DNA from 3 places in the Pseudomonas sp. GW821-FHT10C09 genome. Region 2 is predicted to be linked to each of the others. Evidence: predicted binding sites of a transcription regulator. Region 2 holds the regulator's gene; each other region holds the start of a gene.
The links. Region 2 encodes sigma-54, which starts transcription at its own class of promoters, with help from an activator protein. Its sites were predicted from a motif close to ANTGGCATNNANNTTGCTNT; they were not measured.
Positions count from the first base shown of each region.

Region 1 (9,924 bases), on a different contig from region 2:
TAGTGAAACAGTGCTTGCTCGTCGGGCGGGTTCGCGGCGATCAGCGGTTTCCCAGTGGAGGGTTGGGCAGCCATGCGGTTGCTGGTCGCCAGCGGCACGCGTTTGGCGTTGCCGTGTTGTGGCTGGTCGGTGAAGGCGCGATTGCCTTGGGCGTCGACGTAAGTGAAGACTTCAGCCGACACCGGGAAGGCGATCAAACAGGCGATCAGCAGCCACAGCTTCATGGCTTGTGCACCCGTTGCACGGTGAACGTGACGCTCGGACTTTGCTGCAGGACCTCCTCGCCATTGATCACCTGCACCGCCAGGCTGTGTTCACCCCGGTCGATGTTCACCAGTTGCAAGATCGGCACATTGCTCGATTGCCCATACGGCTGGCCATCCAGCAGCAATCGCAACAGATGCGGTGCTTGCAGGCGCGGCTTGATCAGGACGCTGACGGTGAAGGTACCGTTATTGGCGCGCAGGGCTTCCTCGGTGGGCAAGCCAGTCAGTTGCAGCGCCTCGTAGGCGTTGCCGGGCGGCTCATTGCGGGTGGTGCCGCTGGGGGCGGCGAGAGGGGCTTGGGGTTCCACGCTGTTGAGCGGCGGCAATTCAACCGGCTGGGCCGTGACGCCATCGGGCGGTTGATTGCTGTAGGCGGTGTTGCCGTCGGCGTCGGTGTATTTGTAGATTTGGGCCGTCACGGGATAGACGAAGAACAGCAGCAAAAGCATTAAAAGTGGCCGCATTCAGACTCCCTGTGAGCAGCAAGGATTTACTCCGACAGTGGAATACCTTCGCTGCCAGCATAGAACACAATAAGTTCTACCGGTTCATCGCCGGTGACCCCGCGATGGGCAATATCGACCATTTCCGCCACGGCTTCACCTTGTTTGACGCGTGTGGTCTGGCCGTTGTCCCTGCTCTCGATAATCAGCTCGCCGGAGAGGACATAGCCCGCATTGGGAATAGGGTGGATGTGCCAGGGCAGTTGGGTGTTGGCCGGTATCTTGAGTTTGAGCACGGTCAGCTCGGGTGTGGCATCCAGATAGCGCATGTAAGGTGAGTTGTCCCACGACTGACTGCTCTTGAGCAGGATTTCTCGTTCGATTTTCGTGGGCTCGGCCGTGGTGCTGCAGCCCTGCAGGGTAAGGGCGCCGAGCACGACCAGTATTGTCCTGAGTGAGTAGGTTTTCATCGATCCTTCCTTTGAGTCCATTCCGTGGACAGGCTGCGAATCATTCACAGCGATTGATGCCGCAAGATACTGCGTGCGGCCGAGGGGAAGGCGGATTTTATTGTTGGAAAATGCGTCAAAAAAAACGTCTGAAACTGGCCGCGTAACCATCAGGCAATCTACGCGGCGTTCAAAAAAATCACCTCATCCACTGCACCCGGTCGCCCTGGAAGGCTCATTCAGAATCTTTCATGCAAGGCCCGATTATCTTGCGCAATTTGCTGTCGTCTTGCGGCAGGACAAACCTGGCGGTCAGCGGTGGATCACCTTTTATCGTTGACGGTAGTGTCAGCGTCAGCGATTGGCCCCGCGCGCCTTTGTGGGTCCAGTCATTCAACCCTTGCCGATTGGTTGGCATGTAAAAGTTGAAGAGCAATTTGTCTGATGGCGGAAGCGCACTCGTGTAAAAGCCGTTTATCGAATAGTCGCGGGGCGCAAGTATTCCCGTTTTGAGGCTCAAGGGGCCGGTGGATCGGGCGTCAGGGCCTTCAAAGGCATCGGGGTTGAAGCCCAGCTCATCCGTCGAGGTCAGCAGTGTGATAACAGGGCGGCGCACGGGAGAGCGATAACAGCTGACTTGCAGCATGGCTGCGCTGGTTTTGTTTCCGTGGCTCGCTTGACCGTTCAGGCGCGCACTGACTAGCGGGGCGTCCGGATCTGGTTTCACTACGCGCCATGCTTCTTCGTGAGCGTCGGCAGGCAAGAGGCTTTCAGCGGCTTGAGTGCCGGTCAGGACGCAGAGCAACAGCGTTAACGAGAAAAAATTGGTGCGGGGAAGGTTCATCGCAAAAACCGCAGGGAGAGAATGCGGCGGATGGTAGAGGGTTGCGTGCGATTGGCGAACCCATTGGCGGGTGCGCTTCTGGGTTTAACCCCGGCGAGCGCTCTGTTCTCAATCCAAGTGCTTGTTTTTTTTACAAATAAAAAGGCCTCCCAAAGGAGGCCAATTTGTTACGCCGCGTGTGCAGGCGCTACCGGATCAGCAGCTGTAGTACAGCTCATATTCCAGTGGGTGTACGAAGGTGCGGACCTTGATTTCTTCTTCGCTTTTCAGAGCGATGTAAGCGTCGATGAAGTCATCGGAGAACACGCCGCCTTTGGTCAGGAACGCGCGACCTTTGTCCAGCTCTTCCAGGGCTTCTTTCAGGCTGCCGCAAACTTGTGGGATCTCTTTCGCCTCTTCAGGCGGCAGGTCGTACAGGTTTTTGTCAGCAGCATCGCCTGGGTGGATCTTGTTCTGGATGCCGTCCAGGCCAGCCATCAACAGTGCAGCGAAGCCCAGGTACGGGTTAGCTGCTGGATCCGGGAAGCGGGCTTCGATACGGCGAGCGCGAGGGCTGGACACGTAAGGAATACGGATCGAAGCGGAACGGTTGCGAGCCGAGTAGGCCAGCATTACCGGTGCTTCGAAACCTGGGACCAGACGCTTGTAGGAGTTGGTCGACGGGTTGGTGAAGCCGTTCAGGGCCTTACCGTGCTTGATGATGCCGCCGATGAAGTACAGGGCGGTGTCGGACAGGCCGGCATAGCCTTCGCCAGCGAAGGTGTTCTTGCCATCTTTGGCGATGGACAGGTGAACGTGCATACCCGAACCGTTGTCGCCGTACAGAGGCTTAGGCATGAAGGTCGCGGTGCGGCCGTAAGCAACTGCAACGTTGTGTACGCAGTACTTCAGGGTCTGAACTTCGTCAGCCTTGGCAACCAGGGTGTTGAACTTCACACCGATTTCGTTCTGGCCGGCAGTCGCCACTTCGTGGTGGTGAACTTCGATGGTCAGGCCCATTTCTTCCATGGCATTGCACATGGAGGTACGGATTTCGTGGTCGTGGTCAAACGGTGGAACCGGGAAGTAACCGCCTTTGATACCTGGACGGTGGCCATGGTTGCCGCCTTCGATGTCCTGGTCGGACATCCACGAGCCTTGTTCCGAGAAGATTTTGAACATCGAGCCGGAGATGTCCGACTTGAACTTCACTTGATCAAAGATAAAGAACTCTGGCTCCGGGCCAACGAATACTGTATCGCCGATACCGGTCGACTTCAGGTATTCCTCGGCGCGGTGGGCGATGGCGCGTGGGTCACGGTCATAGCCTTGCATGGTCGAAGGGTCGATCACGTTGCAGACCAGAATCAGCGTTGGGTCTTCGGTGAACGGGTCGAGGACGGCAGTGCTGTCGTCCGGCAGCAGGATCATGTCGGAGGCTTCGATGCCTTTCCAGCCAGCGATGGAGGAGCCGTCGAACATTTTGCCTTCTTCGAAGAAAGCGTCATCCAGCGCGTCGCGAGCCGGCATGGTCACGTGGTGCTGAGTGCCTTTGGTGTCCGTGAAGCGCAGATCAATCCATTTGACGTCATGATCTTTGATGAGTTGAACCGACTTCGACATAGTGTCCTCCGGGTGGCTTCGGGCTTGGTAGTGGATGCCCTTGGAATGTGGGTGATGCCGGCGCGAATACTCTGCCAAGGCAACCTGCCTCACAAGGGAGCAAATTGCATGCCAGTGCCCCACCATGGGTTTTTTGCCCCAATTTCACGCTTATAAAGGCACAAGGCGAGTTCGGAGGAGAAATCTCGCCCTACAATGTAGCGTTAAAATCCATAAATGACCCGTTTTGGTGCGCGCAAAACCTTCTGCACATTAACTGGTTAAACCTTGAGCAATTTCCGCTATAATCCGCGCCCCCCTTTTTCGGCTGGCCCAGCGCGCGCTGTTTTCATGAAACTAATCGTAAAAGTCTTCCCCGAGATCACCATCAAGAGCCGCCCGGTACGGATGCGTTTCATCCGCCAATTGGCTAAAAATATCCGCACCGTGCTCCGCGACCTGGACCCGGCCGTGGTGGTGAACGGTGTGTGGGACAATCTCGAGCTGGAAACCCGCGTCAGCGAGCCCAAAGCCCTGAAGGAGATGACCGAGCGCCTGAGCTGCATGCCGGGCATCGCGCATTTCCTGCAGGTCGATGAATACCCGTTGGGCGACTTCGACGACATCGTCGCCAAGTGCAAGCAGCACTTCGGTGAGTCCCTGGCCGGAAAGATCTTTTCGGTGCGCTGCAAGCGCGCCGGCAAGCACGAATTCAGCTCGATGGACGTCGAAAAATACGTCGGCAGCCAACTGCGTCGTCAGTGCGGCGCCGCCGGAATCTCGCTGAAAGCGCCGGAAATCGAAGTTCGCATCGAAATTCGCGACAAACGGTTGTTTGTGATCCACAACCAGCACAACAGCATCGGCGGTTATCCGCTGGGTGCACTGGAACAGACGCTTGTGCTGATGTCCGGCGGCTTCGACTCCACCGTGGCGGCGTACCAGATCATGCGCCGTGGCCTGATGAGCCATTTCTGCTTCTTCAATCTGGGCGGAAGGGCCCATGAACTGGGCGTCATGGAAGTCGCGCACTTCATCTGGAAGAAGTACGGAAGCTCCCAACGCGTGTTATTTGTCAGTGTGCCGTTCGAGGAAGTTCTGGGAGAAATTCTCGGGAAAGTCGATAACAGTCATATGGGTGTAGTTTTGAAGCGTATGATGTTGCGCGCTGCTTCCCGTATTGCTGATCGGCTGGAGATTGAAGCGCTGGTCACCGGTGAAGCGATTTCCCAGGTGTCGAGCCAGACGTTGCCGAACCTGTCCGTGATCGACTGCGTGACCGACAAGCTGGTCTTGCGTCCGCTGATCGCCAGTCACAAGCAGGACATCATCGACCTGGCTAACGAAATCGGGACTGCCGATTTCGCCAAGCACATGCCGGAATACTGCGGGGTCATCTCGGTGAACCCAAAGACCCACGCCAAGCGTCCGCGCGTGGAGCATGAAGAGAAAGAATTCGACATGGCGGTCCTTGAGCGTGCGCTCGAGAACGCCAAACTGGTGCCGATCGATCGCGTAATCGACGAATTGGGCCAGGACTTGCAGATTGAAGAAGTCAGCGAAGCGCTGGCGGGGCAAATCATCATCGACATCCGTCACCCGGATGCCGCTGAAGATGATCCGCTGGCCCCGGCTGGTATCGAGGTACAAGCGATGCCTTTCTATGCATTGAACGCTCGTTTCAAGGAACTGGACCCTACTCGCCAGTACCTGCTGTATTGCGACAAAGGCGTGATGAGTCGCCTGCATGCCCACCATTTGCTCAGTGAGGGGCATGCCAATGTGCGCGTTTATCGACCGAGCTAAGAGCCCGGGGCTGTATGCCTGTGGCCTGCGTCACCGGCCCCCCGACTCTGCCGTCAAGCTGTAACGGCAAGGCCTGACTCTACTGTTAATCGCTGCCAAGACTTGTCAGCACACCGAATCCTCTGATCGAGATACACAAGTGATCGAAAATCTACGCAACATCGCCATCATTGCTCACGTTGACCATGGTAAAACCACCCTGGTAGACAAACTCTTGCGTCAATCCGGCACCCTGGAGCGCAACGAGCTCAACGACGAGCGCGTGATGGACTCCAACGACCAGGAGAAAGAGCGCGGTATTACCATTCTGGCGAAAAACACCGCCATCAACTGGAACGGCTACCACATCAACATCGTGGATACCCCGGGCCACGCCGACTTCGGCGGCGAAGTTGAACGCGTAATGTCGATGGTTGACTCCGTTCTGCTGCTGGTTGACGCTCAAGACGGCCCTATGCCGCAAACCCGTTTCGTGACCAAGAAGGCTTTCGAAGCCGGCCTGCGTCCAATCGTGGTCATCAACAAGGTTGACCGTCCAGGCGCGCGTCCGGACTGGGTTCTGGACCAGATCTTCGACCTGTTCGACAACCTTGGTGCTACCGAAGAACAGCTGGACTTCAAAGTCGTCTACGCCTCGGCCCTGAACGGCATTGCCGGTCTGGAACACACCGACATGGCTGAAGACATGACCCCGCTGTACCAGTCGATCGTCGACAACGTACCTGCGCCGAAAGTTGACCGCGATGGTCCGTTCCAGATGCAAATCTCCGCTCTGGACTACAACAGCTTCCTGGGTGTTATCGGCGTTGGCCGTATCGCTCGTGGCCGCATCAAGCCGAACACTCCGGTTGTCGCTATCGACGCCGACGGCAAGAAGCGCAACGGTCGTATCCTGAAGCTGATGGGTCACCACGGTCTGCACCGTATCGACGTTGAAGAAGCAGCTGCCGGCGACATCGTCTGCATCAGCGGCTTCGACCAGCTGTTCATCTCCGACACTCTGTGCGACCCACTGAACGTCGAAGCGATGAAGCCGCTGACCGTTGACGAACCAACCGTTTCCATGACCTTCCAGGTAAACGACTCGCCTTTCTGCGGTAAAGAAGGCAAGTTCGTGACTTCCCGTAACATCAAGGAACGTCTGGACAAAGAACTGCTCTACAACGTTGCCCTGCGCGTTGAAGAAGGCGACACCGCCGACAAGTTCAAAGTCTCCGGCCGTGGTGAGCTGCACCTCTCGGTACTGATCGAAACCATGCGTCGCGAAGGCTTCGAAATGGGTGTTGGTCGTCCGGAAGTGATCATCCGCATGGTTGACGGCGTGAAGCACGAACCGTATGAAAACGTGACCATCGACCTGCCAGAAGAATCGCAAGGTTCGATCATGGAACAGATCGGTATCCGTAAAGGCGACCTGACCAACATGGTTCCGGATGGCAAGGGCCGTGTGCGCCTTGAGTACAACATCCCGGCTCGTGGCCTGATCGGTTTCCGTAACGAGTTCCTGACCCTGACCTCCGGTGCAGGCATCCTGACCTCGATCTTCGACCGTTACGACGTGATGAAGTCCGGCGACATGTCCGGCCGTCAGAACGGCGTGCTGGTGTCGGTTGCTACCGGTAAGGCTCTGACTTACTCGCTGGAAACCCTGCAAGCTCGCGGCAAATTGTTCCTGGGTCACGGTGAAGACGTGTACGAAGGTCAAATCGTCGGCATCAACAGCCGCGACAACGACCTGGGCGTCAACCCAACCAAAGGCAAGAAGCTCGACAACATGCGTGCTTCGGGTAAAGACGAAACCATCGCTCTGGTTCCGCCTATCCGCTTCACTCTGGAGCAGGCTCTGGAATTCGTTCAAGAAGACGAATTGTGCGAAGTCACTCCTAAGTCCATCCGTCTTCGTAAGAAGATCCTGGGCGAAAGCGAGCGTACCCGCGCTGCGAAGAAGTCCGGTAACTAAGTCATTTAGTTAGCTGACAAAAAAACGCCCCCGACCGCAAGGTCGGGGGCGTTTTTGTTTGTCTGGGGTATGTGTAGTGTTTGCGCTGGCCCCTTCGCGAGCAGGCTCGCTCCCACTGGGGAGCGCATTTCAATGTGGGAGCGAGCCTGCTCGCGATGAGGACCTGTCAGACAACGAAGATTTCTGGTTAGAACTTATCGAGCGGCCGACGGCTCTCGCTGGTCTCGCGCACCACTTCTTTCGGTTTGTACGCGCAATACCCAGGCCGCGGACCGATTTTCGGGTGATTGCGGCAGGTATCCGGGCGCTTTTCATAAATAGTGCACAGACGGCTCTTACGATCCAGGTACAGGCAGTCGTTGTTGCTCATGCGCTGGAGGGTGAAGATCTCGGTCTTCTGGCTGTAACGCTCGACGATCCCTTCCTTCTGCAGACGCTTGGCGATGTTCTTCGCCGGCTCGCCGCGTTCGAACTCGTCGACGATGCCGATACGGATCAGATCCTTGATCTTGACCTCGACCGGCAGCGTGCAGCAACTGGACACGCAGGAACCGCACATCGGCGCAGAGTACTTGGCCCAGGTATCGAGGCGATCGATCTCAGCGGCGGCGATCAGGTTGGGCTTCATCATCGGTTGTTACCAGCTACGTGCATCAGGGCGCGCGATCATACCGGGACTGGTGGATTTTTGAACAACCTTTCGCCAGATTTTTTCTGTACCAGCCAAAAAGCACCGTTAATCCGGCACGGCCCCTGCATTGATTCAGGCACACGACAATGTAATGCCGAGCTATCTCGCACTATCAGGAAAAACTGCCGAACCAGAGCCCCCAGCGTCTGTCAGACCGTCTAGGCTCAACCATTCCACGCTCGCTCGAGGTCCTATCGATGACTCAAGAACCACTTGTTCGCGAAGCAGAGGTGGCCGCATTTCGCGACGCCGTCTTGACCAAACTCACCTACGCGGTGGGTAAAGACCCGGATCACGCCTTCGACCACGACTGGTTCGAAGCCATTGCCCTCGCGGCGCGGGATCACATGGTCGAGCACTGGATGGACCACACCCGGCAGATCTACCGCAAAGGGCAGAAACGGGTTTATTACCTCTCCCTCGAATTTCTCATCGGCCGGCTGCTCTACGACAGCCTGAGCAACCTTGGCTTGCTCGACGTCGCCCGCGAAGCGCTGACCGAACTCGGCGTCGACCTCGAGCGCATCCGCCTGCTGGAACCCGACGCGGCGCTGGGCAACGGCGGCCTCGGTCGTCTGGCCGCCTGCTTCATGGAGAGCATGTCGACCCTCGGCATCGCCGGCCACGGCTATGGCATTCGTTATGAGCACGGGTTGTTCCGCCAGGCCATCGTCGACGGCTGGCAGCAGGAACAGACCGAACACTGGCTGGACTTCGGCAACCCGTGGGAATTCGAGCGTCCAGAAGTCGTTTACCCGATCGGCTTCGGCGGCAGTGTCGAAACCGTCACCGATGAAAACGGCAAGACCAAGCAAGTCTGGACCCCGGTGGAAACCGTCCGCGCGATTGCTTACGACACGCCGGTGGTCGGCTGGCGTGGGGCGAGCGTCAACACGCTGCGTCTGTGGCGCGCCCGCGCCATGGAAGATTTGCACCTGGAACGCTTCAACGCAGGTGACCACTTGGGCGCCGTGGCAGAAGTAGCCCGGGCCGAAAGTATTTCCCGGGTCCTTTATCCGGCAGACAGCACCGAAGCCGGCCAGGAACTGCGCCTGCGTCAGGAATATTTCTTCGTCGCCGCGTCCTTGCAGGATTTGCTGCGCCGTCACCGCAACATGCACACCTCGGTCCTGACCCTGGGCGACCACGCGGCGATCCAGCTCAACGACACGCACCCCTCGATTGCCGTGGCCGAATTGATGCGCCAACTGGTCGATGTCTACGACGTGGCATGGGATGCGGCGTGGCAGGTCACCGTGGACACGTTGTCGTACACCAACCACACGCTGTTGCCCGAAGCACTGGAAACCTGGCCAGTCGGCTTGATGGAGCGGATGTTGCCGCGGCACATGCAGATCATTTACCTGATCAACGCCCAGCACATCGATTCGCTACGGGCCAAAGGCATTCACGACTTCGACGTGTTGCGCGCGGTATCGCTGATCGAAGAAGACAACGGCCGCCGTGTGCGCATGGGCAATCTCGCGTTCCTGGGTTCGCACAGCGTCAACGGCGTGTCCGGGCTGCACACGCAATTGATGCGCAAAACCGTGTTCTCCGAACTGCACAAGCTGTACCCGGATCGGATCAACAACAAGACCAACGGCATCACCTTCCGCCGCTGGCTCTACCAGGCCAACCCCGAATTGACGTCGATGATGGTCGATGCCCTCGGGCCTGATTTGCTGGACAACGCCGAATCACGTCTGCTCGAACTGGAACCGTTCGCCGAAAAGCCGGCGTTCCGCAAAGCCTTCGCCGAACAGCGTCTGCACAGCAAAAAAGCCCTCGCCTACATCATTCACGAACGGCTGGGCGTGGCGGTCAACCCGGCGGCGATGTTCGACGTGCAGGTCAAACGGATCCACGAGTACAAACGCCAGT
Region 1 covers NZ_JBWKNG010000027.1:49,928-59,851, forward strand. The annotation lists gene AC07N8_RS24670 (DUF4124 domain-containing protein) at 1-224, opposite strand, end outside; gene AC07N8_RS24675 (DUF4124 domain-containing protein) at 221-730, opposite strand; gene AC07N8_RS24680 (cupin domain-containing protein) at 757-1,179, opposite strand; gene AC07N8_RS24685 (hypothetical protein) at 1,394-2,002, opposite strand; gene glnA (type I glutamate--ammonia ligase) at 2,198-3,604, opposite strand; gene thiI (tRNA uracil 4-sulfurtransferase ThiI) at 3,935-5,389, shown strand; gene typA (translational GTPase TypA) at 5,529-7,349, shown strand; gene AC07N8_RS24705 (YkgJ family cysteine cluster protein) at 7,537-7,977, opposite strand; gene AC07N8_RS24710 (glycogen/starch/alpha-glucan phosphorylase) at 8,238-9,924, shown strand, end outside.
Region 1: glnA (type I glutamate--ammonia ligase) is a predicted target of sigma-54. The motif match lies at 3,701-3,720, and genes of this name have one in related genera.

Region 2 (9,924 bases):
AGGGGATTCGGTTACAGGGGATGACAAAGCGTGACGAACTAGCGTGAGGGTTTTGATCATTACCGCTATAATCGCCGCCTTTTCATCAGGCTATACGATTTCTGACATGAGCCAATCCAGCGACCTGATTCAATCAGCACAACGCACCATCCGCCTCGAACTGGAAGCCGTAGAAGGCTTGCTACCCCACATCGACGCTGATTTCGTACGCGCTTGCGAGATGATTCTGGCCAGCAAAGGCCGCGTGGTTGTAGTAGGCATGGGTAAATCCGGGCACATCGGCAACAAGATCGCCGCCACCCTGGCCAGCACCGGCACCACGGCTTTTTTCGTGCACCCGGCCGAAGCCAGCCATGGCGACATGGGCATGATCACGCGGGATGACATCATCCTGGCCCTGTCGAACTCCGGTTCCACCAACGAAATCGTCACCCTGCTGCCCCTTATCAAGCGTCTGGGCATTCAGTTGATCAGCGTCACCGGCAACCCGGATTCCCCGCTGGCCAAGGCTGCCGAGGTCAATCTCAACGTTCACGTCGAACACGAGGCCTGCCCGCTGAACCTGGCACCGACCTCCTCTACCACTGCCGCTTTGGTGATGGGCGACGCCCTGGCCGTTGCGTTGCTGGAAGCGCGCGGCTTTACCGCTGAAGACTTCGCCTTTTCCCACCCCGGTGGTGCACTGGGCCGACGTCTGCTGCTGAAAGTGGAAAACGTCATGCACGCCGGGCAAGAGCTGCCGCAGGTTCAACGCGGCACCTTGCTCAAGGACGCCTTGATGGAAATGACCCGCAAGGGCCTGGGCATGACCGTCATTCTGGAAGCCGACGGCAAGCTGGCAGGGATCTTCACTGACGGCGATCTGCGCCGCACGCTGGATCGCAGCATCGACATCCACACCGCCACCATCGACCAGGTCATGACCGCCCACGGCAAGACCGCCCGCGCCGAAATGCTCGCCGCCGAGGCCCTGAAAATCATGGAAGACCACAAAATCAACGCCCTGGTCGTGGTCGACAGCGAAGACCGTCCGGTCGGCGCCTTGAACATGCACGACTTGTTGCGTGCAGGAGTAATGTAATGAGTGAGGACCTGCTGCAACGCGGCAAACAGATCAAACTCGCGGTGTTCGACGTCGACGGCGTGCTGACCGACGGACGCCTGTACTTCCTTGAAGACGGTAGTGAGTTCAAGACGTTCAACACCCTCGACGGTCAAGGCATCAAGATGTTGATGGCGGCGGGCGTACAGACGGCTATCATCAGTGGCCGCAAGACCCCGGTGGTCGAACGACGAGCGAAAAACCTCGGTATCCCGCACCTTTATCAAGGCCGCGAGGACAAACTGGTGGTACTGGACGAACTTCTGGCCCAACTCAACCTAAGCTATGAACAAGTGGCCTACCTCGGTGACGACCTGCCGGACCTGCCGGTGATTCGCCGCGTCGGCCTGGGCATGGCGGTAGCCAACGCTGCCAGCTTCGTGCGTGAAAACGCCCATGGCATTACCGTCGCCCGTGGCGGCGAGGGTGCCGCTCGCGAATTCTGCGAATTGATCCTGCGCGCCCAGGGCCGCCTCGATGCGGCTAACGCCGCGTACCTGTGAGCCCATTATGCTGAGCAAAAAGTTTCGTAACATCCTGTTGTTCAGTTGCATCGCGGCGCTGTTCGCTGCGGTCGGCTACTGGAACATCAGCCCGGAACGCTTCCTCGACAAGACAGTTGCCCCTGTCGATGAAAGCGCGATCGACTATTACGCACTCAACGCCCACAGCGTGCAGTACCTGCCGGATGGCAAATTGCAGTACGAAATGACGTCCGACAAGGTCGAACACCTGAAAGCGTCCGAGGTCACGCTGCTGACCAATCCCGACTTGAACATGTTTCGCGGCACCCAGTTTCCCTGGCACGTCCAGAGCGAACACGGGGAAGTCAATCCGGACGGTACTCAGGTCGAGCTGATCGATTCGGTACGTATCACCCGTTTCGACGAAAAAAACCGCAAGACCCTGATTACCACCACCCGTATGACTGTGTTCCCGCAGCAGCAATATGCGCAGACCGACCAACCCGTTAGAATCGACGGCGCTGGCGGTGTATCGACAGGCAACGGAATGAAAGCGTACTTGAAAGAAAGCAGGATACACCTGCTATCTAACGTAAGAGGACAGTATGAGGCTCGTTAAAACCCTCCCTATTTTGCTCAGTCTGGGCGCAGCACTGGGAAGCGTGAGCGCCTGGGCTCTGCCGAACGATCAAGAGCAGCCAATCCGCATTCAGGCCGACGATGCCCAACTGGACGACAAGAATGGCGTTGCCACCTACAAAGGTGACGTGATCATTACCCAGGGTTCGATGATCGTTAAGGGCAACACCGTGACCATCACGCGTACGCCGGCAGGCGACATCGACGTGGTGACTTCGGTGGGCAACCTCGCCTACTTCGAGCAACTGCAGACCGCTGGCGACACCAAGCCTGTGCAGGGCTGGGGCGTGACCATCCAGTACCACGCCGCGCAAAACCGCGTCGTGCTGATCGACAAGGCAAAAGTTGTCGACAAGGATAACAACACCACCCAGGGCGAGAAAATCGTCTACGACACGGTCAAGAAGCTTGCGAGCGCTGGCCGTGCGACAGGTAACAAGGTCACCGAGGCGCGTCCACGCATCGACATGGTGATCCAGCCGAAGAAGAAAACCGACGAGCAGAAGGCCCAGTAATGGCAACTCTGAAAGCTCAGCATCTGGCCAAGAGCTACAAGAGCCGCCAGGTCGTGCGTGACGTCAGCCTGTCGATCGACAGCGGTCAAATCGTCGGCCTGCTGGGTCCCAACGGCGCCGGCAAGACCACCTGCTTCTACATGATCGTCGGCCTGGTGCAGGCTGATCAGGGCCGCGTACTGATCGACGATCTGGACGTCAGCCACCAGCCCATGCACGGTCGTGCAAAGGCTGGTATCGGCTATCTGCCGCAAGAAGCATCGATCTTCCGCAAACTCTCGGTGGCCGACAACATCATGGCGATCCTCGAGACCCGCAAGGAACTCGACAAGGCCGGGCGTCGCAAAGAGCTGGAAAGCCTGCTGCAGGAATTCCACATCAGCCACATCCGCGACAACCTCGGCATGAGCCTGTCCGGTGGCGAACGCCGCCGCGTGGAGATCGCTCGTGCACTGGCCACCAATCCGAAATTCATCCTGCTCGACGAACCTTTCGCCGGCGTGGACCCGATCTCGGTTGGCGACATCAAGCAGATCATCTACCACCTCAAGGCCAAGGGCATTGGCGTGCTGATCACTGACCACAACGTCCGAGAAACCCTGGATATCTGCGAAACCGCCTACATCGTCAACGATGGCCAGCTGATCGCCGAAGGCGACTCCGCCACTATCCTGGCCAACGACCTGGTTAAAGAAGTTTATCTGGGCCATGAGTTCCGCCTGTAAGCGTTGAGGTGTCTGGCTAGTCGACTGAGCGCTTACGGCGATAAAAATCAACAGGTTTTTATTGTTACAGCGCTCTAGGCAAACACTTCAGTTTCAGGCATATAATTTGCTTATGTTTGGCGCTCCGGCGCCCTGTAGTGGATGGCGCATGTGCGCCGGCGAATAAGGTGTTAAGCCCCTGCCATGAAACCATCGCTAGTCTTGAGAATGGGCCAGCAGCTGACGATGACACCGCAGCTGCAACAGGCCATCCGCCTGCTCCAATTGTCGACCCTGGACCTGCAACAGGAAATCCAGGAGGCCCTGGAGTCCAATCCGATGCTCGAACGCCAGGAAGAAGGCGACGACTTCGACAACGCCGACCCCTTGGCCGACAAAGCCGAACAGCAACCCAATGCCGATGTTTCGGAACCCTCCTACCAGGAAACCGCCCCGACGGTGGACAACCTCGAGGAAGGTGACTGGAACGAGCGCATTCCTAACGAACTGCCCGTCGACACAGCCTGGGAAGACGTCTACCAGACCAGCGCCAGCAGCCTGCCGAGCAACGATGACGACGAATGGGACTTCACCACTCGCACATCGGCCGGCGAGAGCCTGCAAAGCCACCTGCTCTGGCAACTGAACCTGGCACCGATGTCCGACACCGATCGCCTGATCGCCGTGACCCTGATCGACTGCATCAACAATCAGGGCTACCTGGATGAAACCCTCGAGGAGATCCTCGAAGCGTTCGATCCGGAACTGGACATCGAACTGGACGAAATCGAAGCCGTCCTGCACCGCATCCAGCAATTCGAACCGGCCGGCATCGGCGCGCGTAACCTGGGCGAATGCCTGCTGCTGCAATTGCGCCAATTGCCCGTCAAGACACCTTGGCTGACCGAAGCCAAGCGCCTGGTCAGCGACTACATCGATTTGCTCGGCAGTCGTGACTACAGCCAGTTGATGCGCCGCATGAAGCTCAAGGAAGATGAACTGCGCCAGGTTATCGAACTGGTCCAGAGCCTCAACCCGCGCCCCGGCTCGCAGATCGAATCCAGCGAAGCCGAGTATGTCGTCCCCGACGTAATCGTGCGCAAGGATAACGAACGCTGGCTGGTGGAACTGAACCAGGAATCGGTGCCAAGGCTGCGGGTCAACGCCCAATACGCCGGGTTTGTTCGTCGCGCCGACACCAGCGCTGATAACACCTTCATGCGCAATCAGTTGCAAGAGGCCCGCTGGTTCATCAAGAGCCTGCAAAGTCGCAATGAAACCCTGATGAAAGTTGCCACCCAGATCGTCGAGCATCAGCGCGGCTTCCTGGAATACGGCGACGAAGCCATGAAGCCGTTGGTCCTGCATGACATCGCCGAAGCGGTAGGCATGCACGAATCGACGATTTCACGGGTGACCACGCAAAAATTCATGCATACCCCTCGAGGTATTTATGAGCTGAAGTACTTTTTCTCCAGTCACGTCAGCACCTCCGAAGGCGGCGAATGCTCGTCCACGGCGATCCGCGCGATCATCAAAAAACTGGTTGCCGCGGAAAATCAGAAAAAGCCGTTGAGTGACAGCAAGATCGCTGGTTTACTGGAGGCACAAGGCATTCAGGTGGCTCGCCGCACCGTCGCCAAGTACCGCGAATCCTTGGGGATCGCGCCTTCGAGCGAACGCAAGCGGTTGATGTAGAGCCACGCCACAGCGTTCCAGTGGTAGATCATCTGATCTACCGCTTTATGCACTGGCAACGAAGGAGAAGCTGTATGCAAGTCAACATCAGTGGACACCAACTGGAAGTGACCGAACCCCTGCGCACCTACATCGGCGAAAAACTCGAACGATTAGAGCGGCATTTCGACAAGATCACCAACGTGCAGGTCACGATGACGGTCGAGAAGCTGAAGCAGAAAATCGAAGCCACCCTGCATATTCCCGGCAATGAAGTGGTCGCCAACGCGGAACATACCGATATGTACGCGGCGATCGACGCACTGACCGACAAGCTGGATAAACAACTCAAAAAGCATAAGGAAAAGACCCAGAGCCTCCTCCAGGGTGCAACCGGTCGTTAACACTCCCAACCCATGATCCGACTTGAAAACATCCTGACCCCCGGCCGTTCCCTCGTGAACGTGCCGGGCGGCAGTAAAAAGAAAGCCCTCGAACAAATTGCCAACCTGATCGCCCGGGAAGTGCCGGATCTGGAGATGCAAGATGTCTTCGAGGCTTTGATTGCCCGTGAAAAACTCGGCTCGACCGGTTTTGGCAACGGCATCGCCATCCCCCACTGCCGCCTGAAGGGTTGCGAGTCGCCCATCAGCGCCTTGATGCACCTCGACGCCCCTATCGATTTCGACGCCATCGACGGCGCTCCGGTTGACCTGCTGTTCGTATTGCTGGTCCCGCAAGCCGCTACCGATGTGCACCTTGAACTGCTCCGCCAGATCGCCAGCATGCTCGATCGCAAAGAAGTCCGTGATCGTCTGCGCAGCGCCCCGAGCAACGAAGCCTTGTATCAGGTTGTCCTGGACGAGCAAAACGGTCCGTAACCATGCGCTTGATCATCGTCAGTGGCCGTTCCGGCTCAGGTAAAAGTACCGTACTCGATGTTCTCGAGGACAACGGCTACTACTGCATCGACAACCTGCCCGCCGGCTTGCTGCCGGAACTGGCCGAACGCGCACTGATTCATACCGAACTGGCACAGCCGCTGGTCGCCGTGTCCATCGATGCGCGCAACCTGCCGAGCCACCTGTCACGCTTTCCCGAACTGCTCGAAGAAGTCCGTAGCCGGCATATCAAGTGCGATGTGCTGTACCTGGACGCCGACGAAGAAACCCTGCTCAAGCGCTTTTCCGAAACCCGTCGACGTCACCCGCTGAGCACTGCCAACCGTTCATTGGCCGAAGCTATCGAGGACGAAAGCAATCTGCTGGGTCCGATCGTCGATCTGGCCGACCTCAAGATCAATACCACGAACCTGAACCTGTACCAGCTGCGCGACACCATCAAGCTGCGCCTGCTGAACCAGCCGGAAGCCGGTACTGCATTTCTGGTCGAGTCGTTCGGATTCAAGCGTGGCATGCCCGTGGACGCGGACCTGGTGTTCGACGTGCGCTGCCTGCCCAACCCTTACTGGAAGCCGGAGCTGCGTGCGCAGTCCGGGCTCGATCAGCCGGTGGCCGAGTACCTCGCCGCTCAACCGGACGTCGAAGAAATGTTCCAGGACATATCGTCGTATCTGCTCAAGTGGCTGCCGCGCTTTGCCGCCAGCAACCGCGCTTATGTCACCATTGCCATTGGCTGCACCGGCGGGCATCACCGCTCCGTCTACCTGACCGAACGTCTGGGCCAGGTTCTGCAACAATCCCTGAAGAATGTCCAGGTCCGCCACCGCGACCTCAGCTAAAGGATTCACACCGCGATGCCTGCTCTGGAAATCGAAATCATCAACAAGCTGGGCCTGCATGCCCGTGCTTCTGCAAAATTTGTCGGCGTCGCCGGTGAATTCAAGAATTGCACGATCAGAGTAGGACGCACGCCGGAATCCACGGTCGATGGCAAAAGCATCATGGCCATGATGATGCTCGCTGCGGGCAAGGGCACCAAAATCCACCTGAGCACTGAAGGTGAACAGGCTGACGAAGCGATGCAGGCATTGGTGGACTTGATCAACAGATATTTCGACGAAGGTGAATAAACGCTCGCCTAGGCGAGCGCCGTATCCATCACCATCATCAAACAAAACCCGATCAGCAAACCAAGACTCGCCAGTTTGTCGTGACCGTTACGTCGCGACTCGGGGATGACTTCATGGGTGACCACCAGCAACATCGCCCCCGCCGCCAGTGCCAATCCCAAAGGTAACAACAGCTCCGCAAGACTCACCAACCACGCACACAACAGCGCAAATACCGGCTCGACCAAACCTGACGCCGCACCGATCAGGAACGCCTTGACCCGCGACATCCCCGCCCCGGCCAACACCAACGCAATCACCAGCCCTTCCGGGACATCCTGCAACGCGATGCCCATGGCCAGACTGTCCGCTTCCGGCATTCCACCGCCCGCCGAAACACCGACCGCCATGCCTTCAGGAATGTTGTGGGCGATGATGGCAAAGACAAACAACCAGATCCGCGGTGGAATCACTGGCCGCTCCAGCGTCCCGACCAGCATTTCCGGCGATGCGCCAGACACCTTGCGATCCACCAGAAACAATCCGAATGCCCCCAGCATGATGCCGAAGCTGATCAGGCCGCTGGAAGCCCAAGGCGTCAGCCCCAGGCCTTCAGCGGCGGAAATACCCGGGACAATCAACGAAAACGCCGTTGCAGCGAGCATCACCCCGGCTCCAAAACCGAGCAACGTATCGCTGACCACCTGAGGCATCCGACGTATCACCAACACGGGTACCGCACCCAACGCGGTGCCCAAGGCACAAATCGCCCCGCCTTGCAGTGCACGCGACAGTCTTGGTTCGAGGTCCAGCCACGCCAGCCCATGGCTGACCAGCAATGTCATGCCCGCCAGCAGTAACAGCGATCCGAATGCATAACGAAACATCCGTCCACTTCCGATCGCCAGTGTTTCAGTGCCCATAGTCAGCCTTGGAATGTTTTTATAGAGGACTTAAACCAGCGCAGCCTGATAGCGCGCGGCGACTTCAGGCCAATTGATCACGTTGTAGAACGCGTTGATGTATTCAGGACGGCGGTTCTGGTAACGCAGGTAATAGGCGTGTTCCCACACATCCAGACCCAGAATCGGCGTGTTGCCGCTCATCAACGGGCTGTCCTGATTGCCGCTGCTTTCAACGACCAGGGTCTTTTGCGGCGTCACACTCAGCCACGCCCAACCGCTGCCAAAACGGGTCAGCGCAGCTTTGGTGAAGGCTTCCTTGAAACTGGCCAGGCCACCCAGTTGCCAATCAATCGCGTCGGCCAGCGCACCGTCAGGGTTGCCGCCGCCATTGGGCGCCATCACTTCCCAGAACAGCGAATGGTTGGCATGCCCGCCGCCCTGATTGATCACCGCTGCACGAAGGTTTTCCGGCAGTTGCTGAACGGCGGACACCAGTTTCTCCACTGGCCAATCGGCAAATTCAGTGCCTTCGACCGCCGCGTTGAGGTTGTTGATATAGGTCTGGTGATGCTTGGTGTAATGGATTTCCATGGTTTGCGCATCAATGTGCGGTTCCAGGGCATCGTAGGCGTAAGGCAAGGCAGGCAAGGTAAAAGCCATTTCAATGAACTCCATGATGTTGAGGCGCAGGCGAGGCTGCATCGATGTGCAGCAGCCGATGGGTGCGCGGGTATTCACCGTGCTCGCTGATGAAATTCAACAGCTCGACATAGGTCTTGCTGCTTTGGCGTAGCGCAGCATCGCGCAGGGCCGGTGCCAGACGCGGGTTTTGCAGGGTCTGCAACAGCCGTTGATGGATCGCGCACAAATATTCGGCGCTCTCCTCCGGCTGGTTCAGACGCAAATGCAGGTCCGCCAGGTTGTGGTGGGAAATCACGCAGGCCGCCACCGCTTCGTCGGCATCCGCCCAGCGCTCGAACAACACCTGGGCCAGAGCCAGTGCCTGTAAGTAAGCTTCGCGGGCATCGACGTATTCGCCCAGCATGAAACAGCGATTTGCCCGTTCGATCGTGCGTTTCCAATGTTCCATGGTGAGCCTCCAAAGCGGATGCGGTGATTAGATGGACCAGAGAGACGCTGCCCGGCCCGCTCGCTAATGCGATTGATTATTAGATGATAATGAGAACCAAAACAACCCCGGCGACATGCAACGGAATTATTGTGGGAGCGAGCCTGCTCGCGAAATGCGGAGTGCCAGTTGACATGGTGGGTGGATGTTTCACTGCTATCGCGAGCAAGCTCACGCCTACAGGGGCCGGTGCAAGACGCATAAAAAAGGCGCGCCATCCGATGGGATGGCGCGCCTTTTTTGAAGCGGTGAGGTTTAGCTACCCGCCACCGTCATCCGCTCGATCAGCACCGAGCCGGTGCGAATGTTGCTGCGCAGTTCCAGGTCATTACCGACCGCAACAATCTGCTTGAACATGTCGCGCATGTTGCCGGCGATGGTCACTTCCTGCACGGCGAACTGGATTTCGCCATTCTCGACCCAGTAACCCGCCGCCCCACGGGAGTAATCGCCGGTGACCATATTCAGGCCCTGGCCCATCAACTCCGTGACCAGCAGGCCACGGCCCATGCGCCGCAGCAACGCCGCCTGGTCTTCATCACCATGGGTGACGAACAGGTTGTGCACGCCGCCAGCGTTGGCCGTGCTTGGCATACCGAGTTTGCGCCCGGAGTAGGTGCCGAGAATGTAGGAGACCAACTCGCCCTTTTCGACGAACGGTTTGGCGTAGGTCGCCAGGCCATCACCATCGAACGCCGAACTGCCCATGGCGCGCATCAGGTGCGGACGCTCGTCGATGGTCAACCATTCCGGGAACAGCTTCTGACCCAGCGTGCCT
Region 2 covers NZ_JBWKNG010000010.1:54,187-64,110, forward strand. The annotation lists gene AC07N8_RS12145 (KpsF/GutQ family sugar-phosphate isomerase) at 107-1,081, shown strand; gene AC07N8_RS12150 (KdsC family phosphatase) at 1,081-1,605, shown strand; gene lptC (LPS export ABC transporter periplasmic protein LptC) at 1,613-2,185, shown strand; gene lptA (lipopolysaccharide transport periplasmic protein LptA) at 2,172-2,720, shown strand; gene lptB (LPS export ABC transporter ATP-binding protein) at 2,720-3,445, shown strand; gene AC07N8_RS12170 (RNA polymerase factor sigma-54) at 3,629-5,122, shown strand; gene hpf (ribosome hibernation-promoting factor, HPF/YfiA family) at 5,197-5,505, shown strand; gene ptsN (PTS IIA-like nitrogen regulatory protein PtsN) at 5,518-5,982, shown strand; gene rapZ (RNase adapter RapZ) at 5,985-6,842, shown strand; gene AC07N8_RS12190 (HPr family phosphocarrier protein) at 6,858-7,133, shown strand; gene AC07N8_RS12195 (ZIP family metal transporter) at 7,142-8,035, opposite strand; gene AC07N8_RS12200 (superoxide dismutase) at 8,066-8,677, opposite strand; gene AC07N8_RS12205 (DUF2753 family protein) at 8,679-9,107, opposite strand; gene pmbA (metalloprotease PmbA) at 9,402-9,924, opposite strand, start outside.

Region 3 (9,924 bases), on a different contig from region 2:
AACTCCGTAAGAACACCGGTGATGACCGTCGTCGTACCCACGACATGAACACTGCCAACTGGATCCCTGACTTGTTCATGAAGCGCGTCTTCGATGACGGCAAGTGGACCCTGTTCTCGCCATCCGAAGTCCCGGACCTGCACGACCTGACCGGTAAAGCCTTCGAAGAGCGCTACGAGTACTACGAAGCCCTGACCGAATACCCAGGCAAGGTCAAACTGTTCAAGACCATCCAGGCCAAAGACCTGTGGCGCAAAATGCTGTCCATGCTGTTTGAAACCGGCCACCCATGGCTGACCTTCAAAGATCCGTGCAACCTGCGCAGCCCGCAGCAGCACGTGGGCGTGGTCCACAGCTCGAACCTGTGCACCGAGATCACCTTGAACACCAACAAGGACGAGATCGCCGTTTGCAACCTGGGCTCGATCAACCTGCCGAACCACATCGTCAACGGCAAGCTGGACACCGCCAAGCTGGAACGCACCGTGAACACCGCTGTTCGCATGCTCGATAACGTTATCGACATCAACTACTACTCGGTGCCACAAGCGAAGAACTCCAACTTCAAGCACCGTCCGGTCGGCCTGGGCATCATGGGCTTCCAGGACGCGCTGTACCTGCAGCACATTCCTTACGGTTCCGACGCTGCCGTCGACTTCGCCGACAAGTCGATGGAAGCGGTCAGCTACTACGCGATCCAGGCTTCCTGCGACCTCGCCGATGAGCGTGGCGCCTACGAGACGTTCCAGGGTTCGCTGTGGTCCAAAGGCATCCTGCCGCTGGATTCGCAACAGATCCTGATCGAGCAACGTGGCCAGAAGTACATCGACGTTGACCTGAAAGAATCCCTGGACTGGGCACCGGTTCGCGCCCGTGTACAGAAAGGCATTCGTAACTCCAACATCATGGCCATCGCACCGACCGCGACCATCGCCAACATCACTGGCGTCTCGCAGTCGATCGAACCGACCTACCAGAACCTCTACGTGAAATCGAACCTGTCGGGCGAATTCACCGTGATCAACCCGTACCTGGTTCGCGACCTGAAGGCTCGCGGTCTGTGGGACTCGGTCATGATCAACGACCTGAAGTACTACGACGGTTCGGTGCAGCAAATCGAGCGCATCCCGCAAGAACTCAAAGAGCTCTACGCGACTGCTTTCGAAGTGGACACCAAGTGGATCGTTGACGCGGCAAGCCGTCGTCAGAAGTGGATCGACCAGGCTCAGTCGCTGAACCTGTACATCGCTGGTGCATCGGGCAAGAAGCTGGACGTGACCTACCGCATGGCCTGGTACCGTGGTCTGAAAACCACTTACTACCTCCGTGCCCTGGCCGCGACCAGCACCGAGAAGTCGACCATCAACACCGGCAAGCTGAACGCTGTTTCCAGCGGCGGCAACCAAGGTGAAGATTCGGTCCTGGCAGCACCTGCCGGCCCTGCTCCAGTGCCAAAGGCCTGCGCCATCGACGAGCCGGATTGCGAAGCTTGCCAATAAGCTGAGCCGGTAGGCGCTGAAGGGCGCTGACCTGAAACCCCCGATCAATCCTCTGGATGGGTCGGGGGTTTTCTTTTGCCTGGTGGAAAGTGGCGCCCCCACTGGCCTCTTCGCGAGCAGGCTCGCTCCCACAGGAGACCGGGTTGGCCTGGAGGAATGCGGTCAAATGTGGGAGCGAGCCTGCTCGCGAAGAGGCCGGCCCAGACAACCGAAATACCAAGATCCGGAGACAAATCCCGGGCATAAAAAAACCCCTCTTTCGAGGGGTTCTTTATGCAGCGCTATCAGGCATCAAGTCATCTGAATGATGGTCTGCATGATGGTGCTCTGGGTGGAGATGGTCTTGGCGTTCGCCTGGTAGTTGCTCTGCGCCTTGATCAAATCAACCAGTTCGTTGGTCAGGTTGACGTTGGACTCTTCCAGCGAGTTGGACACAACCGAACCCAAGGTACCGGTTTTCGGAGCATCGATGCCAGGCACGCCCGAGGCGAAGGTTTCTTTCCAGGCAGTACCACCAATTGGCTGCAAGCCTTGTTCGTTGGCGAAGCTGGCAATGGCGACCTGGCCGATGGCCTTGGTTTGCTGGTTGGTGAAGTTGGCGGTCATGACACCGCTTTCGTCGATGGTCAGGCTGGAAATCTGGCCTGTCGCGTAACCGTCCTGGTACTGCGCAGTACGTGCGGTTGGCGAAGCGTACGACGTGGTTTTGGTCATGTCGAACGCGATACCGGCCGCGGCTGCGTCCGAGCCGTTCAGGGCCCAGGTTGGCGGGTTGGTGTTGGCGTTAACCAGCACGCCCGGCTTCCAGCCTGTCATGGTCAGGGTGGTACCGGTTTGCGTCCAGCCCGCACCGCCCACCAGGGTCTTGATGCTGCCATCAGGATTGAAGGTGAGGTCAGCAGTGATCGGCACCGGCGGCTCAGCCAGCGGGTTGGTTGGGCTACGGCCGTCCATGTAGGTGTAGACAGTCCAGGAGTTGGACGCCGCATTTTTAACGTAGTACTGGTCCATCGTGTGCTGGTTACCCTGCGTGTCGAACACAGGGGTGGAAATGGTCTTGCTGTAGCTGTTGGTGTCTTTGACGTTGAACGGCGTCACTGTCGGCAGTGGGTCCGAGGAGTTCAGGTTCATCGTCTGGTCGACACGAGTGGTCGCGTGCGGCGCCAGGCTCGAGGTGTCGATTTTCAGGTCAGTCAGCACGCCGTTGATGATCTTGCCGTTGGCGTCGACGCCAAAACCCTGCAAGCGGCGGCCGTTGTTGTCGACCACGTAGTTCTGGGCGTCAGTCTTGAACGCACCGGCACGGGTGTAACTCAGCGAGCCGTTGTCGCTCATGACGAAGAAACCGTTGCCCTGGATACCCATGTCCAACACGTTGCCGGTGTTGTTCACGTCGCCCTGGCCGAACTGCTGGGAAACGTTGGCCAGACGCACGCCGTTGCCGACGGTCTTGCTGCCGGTACCCAGGCGCGTGGCCGAGTACACGTCTTCGAATTCTGCACGGGACGATTTGAAACCGGTGGTCGCGACGTTGGCGATGTTGTTGCCGGTGACGTCCAGTTGTTTGTTGGCTGCATAGAGACCGCTAAGGCCGATATTGAAAGACATATTCCACTCCTTTGTGCCGTGTTAGTCGGCTCTATATACCAATGGTCTGTACTTTGGACAGGGCAACACTGCCCAGGCCTGCCAGGTTCAGCATCAACTCACCGCCGGTCTGGCTGATGGTCACGCTGTTGACGGTTGCCGGCAGGTAAGTCACCAGCGAGGTCGCCTGGCTGTCGTAAGTCGCGGTAGCTGCAAACTTGTAGGTGCCGGCCTTGGCCACTTCACCCGCATCGTTCTTGCCGTCCCAGATGAAACCGGCGTTGCCGGCTTGCTGGCTGCCAAGATCGATGGTGCGAACGACTTTGCCATCGGTGTCCGTGATCTTGATCGTGACCGGGTTCGTCGAGGCCGGTACGACTGCTGTACCGTTGAAACTCTTGGAGGTATCGACCACCGCGGTGTCGGTCTGGGCGACGACCGAACGACCCACCAGCGAAGAAGCCTGCAACGCTTGCGACGAGTTGTAGTTGCCGGCAATGCCGCTGACCGTATCGTTGAGCGTGGTGATGCCTTCCAGGCTACTGAACTGCGCCAACTGAGCGACGAACGCGCCGTTGTCCTGCGGTTCCAGCGGGTTCTGGTTTTTCAGCTGAGTCACCAGCAATTGCAGGAAGGCATCTTTGCCCAATGCTTTATTGCCGGTGGCACTGTTAGTGGCTCCGGCCAGGCCGTCGCTGCTGGTGTTATTGGTCTTGACCGAAGAGTTGGCCAGGACATCCTTGAGGCTCAAGCCGCTGGTGGTATCGGTAACACTCATCTGAGTCGCCCCTTATCACTGACCGAGGGTCAGGACCTTCTGCATCATGGTTTTGGCGGTGTTCATCATTTCGGCGTTGGTCTGGAACGAACGGCTCGCGGAAATCATGTCGGCCATTTCTTCGACGACGTTGACGTTCGGGTAGTAGACGTAGCCCTTGGCGTCGGCAGCGGGATGGTTCGGCTCATAACGCGCTTCGAGGTTGCTCTGGTCTTCGACCACGCCGAGCACTTGCACGCCTTGACCGGCAGCGTCCTGGCTCTGGAACAGCGAATCGCTGCCGCCGTTCTGGCCGCCCTGGAACATGGTGGCGAACACCGGGTGACGGGCGCGATAGGTCTGGTCGATGCTCGACGAGACGGTTTCGGCGTTGGCGATGTTCGAGGCCACGGTGTTCAAACGCGTGGTTTGTGCGCTCATGCCGCTACCGGCAATGTTGAAAACACTGGATAGAGACATGAATTACTCTCCGCGCAGGGCTGATACCAGCCCTTTGAATTTGCTGTTGAGCAGGGTGAAGCTGGCCTGGAAGCCGACGGCGTTTTCCGCGTAGTTCGACTGTTCCAGTTGGGCGTCCACGGTGTTCTGGTCGATCGACGGTTGCATCGGCGTGCGATACAGCAGCGACTCGTCGCCATTGCCCAGGCCTTCAGCTTCGATATGACGGCTGTTGGTCATGTTCAAGGCAAAAGTACCGCCCTTAGTTTTCTCGTTCTGTGCGGCGAGCACTTTGGAGAAGTCCAGATCCCGAGCCTTGTAGTTCGGGGTGTCGGCGTTGGCGATGTTGTTGGCCAGGACTTCGGCACGCTGAGCGCGGAAGCCCAGGGCTTGTTCGTGGATACCGAGCGCTTTATCGAAGCTGATGCTCATGTCGGGAAACCTTCGGGTGACCTGATTTTTCGTAACAGAGACATAGCAAGCCGCGTGCCAAATCGAAAAAGCCCGAAAACCGGGGCTTTGCGGGCAGTGGCAAGGGCGGCAATGCCAGAAAAGCGGCAACCGGTTTCCGCTGGATGCCGCTTTTCTGCCGCTTTCTCAAGAGCAACGCAGATCCCTTGTGGGAGCGAGCCTGCTCGCGAAGGCGTCCTGTCAGTCGACATCTATCTGCATTGCCTGACCCAGCGCTTTCGCGAGCAGGCTCGCTCCCACAGGGTTTAGTGGTGTTGGCGGGAAATCATCGGCAAAAAAAACGGGAGCCCCTGAGGACTCCCGTTTTTTTGTATGCCGCCAACCAATCACTTCGCCTGGTAAATGATCCCCGGGCTGCACTGGACCATCTGGTAATGGTCTGGCAAACCGTTCAGCGCTTCGGACGCGCCGAGGAACAGATAGCCGCCCGGCTTGAGCGTGCTGTGAATGCGCAACAGGATGTCCTTCTTCACCTCGGCGGAGAAGTAGATCAGCACGTTGCGGCAGAACACGATGTCGAATTTGCCGAGGGCCGCGTAGCTGTCCAGCAGGTTGAACGAGCGAAACTCCACGCGGCTCTTGATCGGCGCCTTGATCGCCCAGCGCCCCGGCCCTTTCGGGTCGAAGTAACGCTGGAGACGCTCGGGCGACAGGCCACGGCCGATCGCCAGGCTATCGTACTCGCCGGTCTTGCAGTTGGTCAGCATGGTGCCGGACAGGTCGGTGGCGACAATCTGCGCCCCCATCTTCAGCTGGCCCATGTTGACGCGCTCGAACTCGTCGATGGACATCGACAGCGAGTACGGTTCCTGACCCGACGAACACGCCGCGGACCAGATCCGCAAACGCTGGCCGGGTGCGGCCTTGATCGCTTCAGGCAATACCTTGTTCTTCAACACTTCAAACGGATAGGTGTCACGAAACCACAGGGTTTCGTTGGTGGTCATCGCGTCCACCACCATCTCGCGCAAACCACTGCGCGGCTGGGTCTGGATGCGCTGGACCAGCTCACCCAGGGATTTGATGCCTTGCTGTTCCATCAGTTTGTTGAGACGGCTCGAGACCAGGTACTGCTTGTTTTCACCGAGCAAAATGCCACAGGCTTTTTCCAGGAAGACCCGGAACTGTTCGAAATCCAAATTACCCGTAGACAAAGATGCCGCCTCTTAAATCGTGTTAACCACCAGGGGCAGAAGGCCCCTAGCTGATATCTGCTGCTTTGATCCGGTCGACTACCCGGGATGCCAGGTCATCAGGACGGAATTTGGCAAGGAAGTCATCAGCACCGACTTTCTTGACCATCGCCTGATTGAATACCCCCGACAACGAAGTATGCAGGATGATATGAAGCTTTTGCATGCGCGGGTCGTTGCGGATCTCGGCCGTGAGGGTGTACCCGTCCATTTCCGGCATCTCGATGTCGGAAATCATCATCAGGAACTCTTCTTCCGGCTTTTTCCCTTCATCGACCAGCTTTTTCAAATAGTCCAGCGCTTGCTTGCCGTCGTTCAACGCCACCACTTCGACACCGACCGTTTGCAGGCAACGGGTTACCTGTTTGCGTGCCACGGACGAGTCATCGACGGTCAAGACCTTCAAGGACAAGGCCTTGTGCTGGGTTTCGACATCGACCACACCAACCGAAATTGCTTCCGGCGTCGGCGCCACTTCCGCGAGGACTTTCTCGACGTCGATGATTTCGACTAACTGATTGTCGACCCGAGTCACAGCCGTCAGGTAGTGATCGCGCCCCGTGCCCTTGGGTGGCGGATGAATCTCTTCCCAGTTCATGTTGACGATGCGCTCCACCGAGCGCACCAGGAAACCCTGGGTCTTGGTGTTGTACTCGGTGATGATCACGAACGGATTGCTTTGATCTTTCAGCGCGCCGGAGCCGGTCGCCATGGCCAGATCAAGAATCGGAATGGTCGCCCCCCGGATATTTGCCACACCGCACACGACAGGACTGGATTTTGGCATCAGCGTGAGCTTTGGGCATTGCAGCACTTCCCGAACCTTGAACACGTTGATCCCATAGAGCTGCTGGCCGTCGAGACGGAACAACAGCAGCTCCAGGCGATTCTGCCCTACCAGTTGCGTGCGCTGGTTTACCGCATCCATTACACCAGCCATGCACAGACTCCTACACCAACGCTTAAGTGTGTTGCGACGCACGTTCATTGCTAAACGGCACGGCGCTTGCTTTTTAACTCTTATGAACACAGAACCGACATTTTTCCGACGCCTGACATCAAACGCTCGCCAAGTGCTTTGCGCGATGTCGGCCGTCTGCCTGTTCAACGCTGGCAGCCCTGCCCTTGCTGACGCAGTTACCTTGCCTGACATGCTTATCGGCGTCACTCAGGGCTTTCTTGAGTTCACCGTAGAAGACTATTTGGCGACCAGTCAAACCGAAGGTCGTTATGAGATCGAGGTCAAGCAGCTCGATCCGCGCCTGCGAATGCCCATGTGCGACAAGGAATTGACAGCCACTTTGGAGAGCCCGGCGATCCCGATTGGTCGGGTCACGGTCAAGGTTCGTTGCGACAGCACCTCACCCTGGACGGTGTTCGTGCCCGCTCAAGTCCGCCTGTTTCGCGACGTCGTCACCACCACCCGACCGCTCAAGCGCGCCGGCTTTATCGAGCCGGGCGACGTCATGCTGCGCGAACGAGACATCAGCCTGATCGGCCAGGGCTACTTCACCTCGACGGATCAGGCGATCGGGCAGAAACTTACCCGACCAACGGTCGCCGATCAGGTGCTGACGCTGGTCCATCTCGAACAGGCCGAAGTCATTTCCAAAGGCGACCAGGTCGTGATTACCGCCCGCAGTGGCACGCTCAGCGTGCGCATGCCGGGCGAAGCCCTGTCCAATGGCGGGTTGCGTGAACAGATCCGGGTAAAAAACCTCAACTCCCAACGGGTCATCAAGGCGCAGGTCATGGCGCCGGGCCAGGTGGAAGTGGCCATGTAGAAATTCTGCCCTTGCGAAAACATGGCGCTGGCCGTGGCTGTTCCCTAAACTGTGCCTCACGCAGGAAATGCGCTGGCGCATGCAGGCTCATTGATAAATGGGCCTAAAGTTTTTGCAGGGAGAGCCGAAAACATGGCAAGCGTCCAAATTCCCAGAGGTTTTTTATCATGGTCATCGATTTCAGCCGTTTGAACAGTTCCTCGTCACTGACCGGCAGTACGCGTACCAGCGCCAACAAGGACACTGCCGAAGCCGGCAAATCCGCGCCGCTGAATACCCCGGCCGAACAGGCCAGTACCGCCAAAAGCGGGGAATCGGTACACCTCAGCAATGAGGCTCAACAGTTGCAGAAGGTCACTGACAAGCTGCGCGATCAGCCTGCCGTCGACAATGCCCGCGTGGCCGAGTTGAAAGCAGCGATTGCCGATGGCAGCTATAAAGTCGACAGCAACCGTGTAGCCAGCAAACTGCTCAACTTCGAAGCCCAGCGCTAGGCCCCCGGCCTGCGCCAGGCTTTTGGACGCTTAAACCCCAAGGCCAGCCATGCACGACACTAATTTACTGCAACTGATCATCGACGACTTTGCTCCAGCGCAACACTTGCTGGAGTTACTGCAAACCGAGTCTCTCGCCTTGCATGGTCGCGACATGCCACTGCTCGAAGACATTCTGGCGCGCAAACAGGCAATGATCATTCTGCTCGAACAGCATGGCCGCAAGCGCAGCGAAGTCCTCGCCAGCCTCAATCTGCCCACCAATCGCAAGGGGCTGGAGCAACTCGCCAGCCAATCCAGCGTCGGTGACCAGTTACTTGCGCAAAGCGATGCCCTGACCGACCTTCTGGCGCAGTGCCAGGCCATCAATGTCAATAATGGTCAGTCGATCCTGGTCCAGCAGGCCGCCACGGCCAATCAGCTGAAGATCCTCACCGGCGGCGAACCACCCGCGCTTTACGATGCCCGCGGATCAACCGCCAAGCTAGCGAAGCCGCGCCCGCTCAGTCAGGCATGAACCTGTTGATGAGTTCGCACTTTCAAGACGCGCCACATGCTGGCAGTATGCTGGCCATGCGCTGTCACATTTTGTCCGGAGAACGATGAACCGTGTCCAATGCCTTAACCGCGGAAGATGCTCCGCAGCCACCCAAGGTGCTCTCCACGCCCATGGAGATCGCGGGTAACCTGCGGCAGCTGCAAGAAAGCCATGACCCGCTGATCATTACGTTCCACGAACGTAACCAGCGCTTCCAGAGCTATCTGGTTGAGGTTGACCGGGACAACAACACGATTGCCCTGGACGAAATGGTGCCCCGCGATGGCGAACGCTATCTGCTGGCGGGCGAGTCGTTTCGGGTCGAAGGCTTCCACGACGGCGTGCGCATCGCCTGGGAAAGCAACGGCCCGCTGAGCATCGACGAATTCAGCGACACCCGCTGCTATCGCGGCAAACTGCCTGACGAAGTGGTCTACCACCAGCGCCGCAACGCCTTCCGGGCTGCCTTGAAACTGGCGCAATTGGTCAACGTCGAACTGGGCGGTGAAAAGCTCAAGTTCCCGGTCAGCGGCAAGCTGCTGGATATTTCCGCCACCGGCTGCAAGCTGCGCTTTGACGGCGACATCACCGGCCGACTGCAACTGGGCCAGGTCTACGACCGCTTCGTCGCCGACCTGCCCTTTGGCAGCATGACCACCCCGGTTGAGCTGCGTTATCTGCACTTCGAAGAAAGGATCTCCACCACCTTCGCTGGCATCCGCTTTCACAACATGAGCGGGCTGGTGCAGCGTCAGGTCGAGCGCTTCGTGTATCAGCTGCAGCGTGAAGCACGGCGCTTCGACAAAGACGATCTCTGATACAACGCTTCAACAAAAAACGGGCAGTCCCTTGCGGTGACTGCCCGTTTTTTATGCCTCAACTATCAGGGTCTGGCTTCCGTGAAGCTTTGTTCGCGACCGGCGTCCGGGTCTTCCGGTGGCGTCGGCTCGTCTTGCGGCTCCACGTCCGGGTCAGGCTCCGCTTCCGGATGGGGCGGACTGTGCATCTGTTCCTGAACGATCTGCTCGTCGACACGCGGGTCAAGGCACACCACCAGCGGCGAACTCGACATGCTGTCCGGCATGGCCACGTGATGCAGCGGCGCATCGTCGACCTGATGCAGGTTGGTAACTGCTTTCGGA
Region 3 covers NZ_JBWKNG010000024.1:41,771-51,694, reverse strand. The annotation lists gene AC07N8_RS23215 (ribonucleoside-diphosphate reductase subunit alpha) at 1-1,499, shown strand, start outside; gene flgE (flagellar hook protein FlgE) at 1,791-3,107, opposite strand; gene flgD (flagellar hook assembly protein FlgD) at 3,139-3,864, opposite strand; gene flgC (flagellar basal body rod protein FlgC) at 3,880-4,323, opposite strand; gene flgB (flagellar basal body rod protein FlgB) at 4,327-4,734, opposite strand; gene cheR (protein-glutamate O-methyltransferase CheR) at 5,100-5,927, opposite strand; gene AC07N8_RS23185 (chemotaxis protein CheV) at 5,974-6,906, opposite strand; gene flgA (flagellar basal body P-ring formation chaperone FlgA) at 6,989-7,750, shown strand; gene flgM (flagellar biosynthesis anti-sigma factor FlgM) at 7,918-8,244, shown strand; gene AC07N8_RS23170 (flagella synthesis protein FlgN) at 8,294-8,761, shown strand; gene AC07N8_RS23165 (flagellar brake protein) at 8,854-9,600, shown strand; gene AC07N8_RS23160 (MFS transporter) at 9,666-9,924, opposite strand, start outside.
Region 3: flgB (flagellar basal body rod protein FlgB) is a predicted target of sigma-54. The motif match lies at 4,777-4,796, and genes of this name have one in related genera.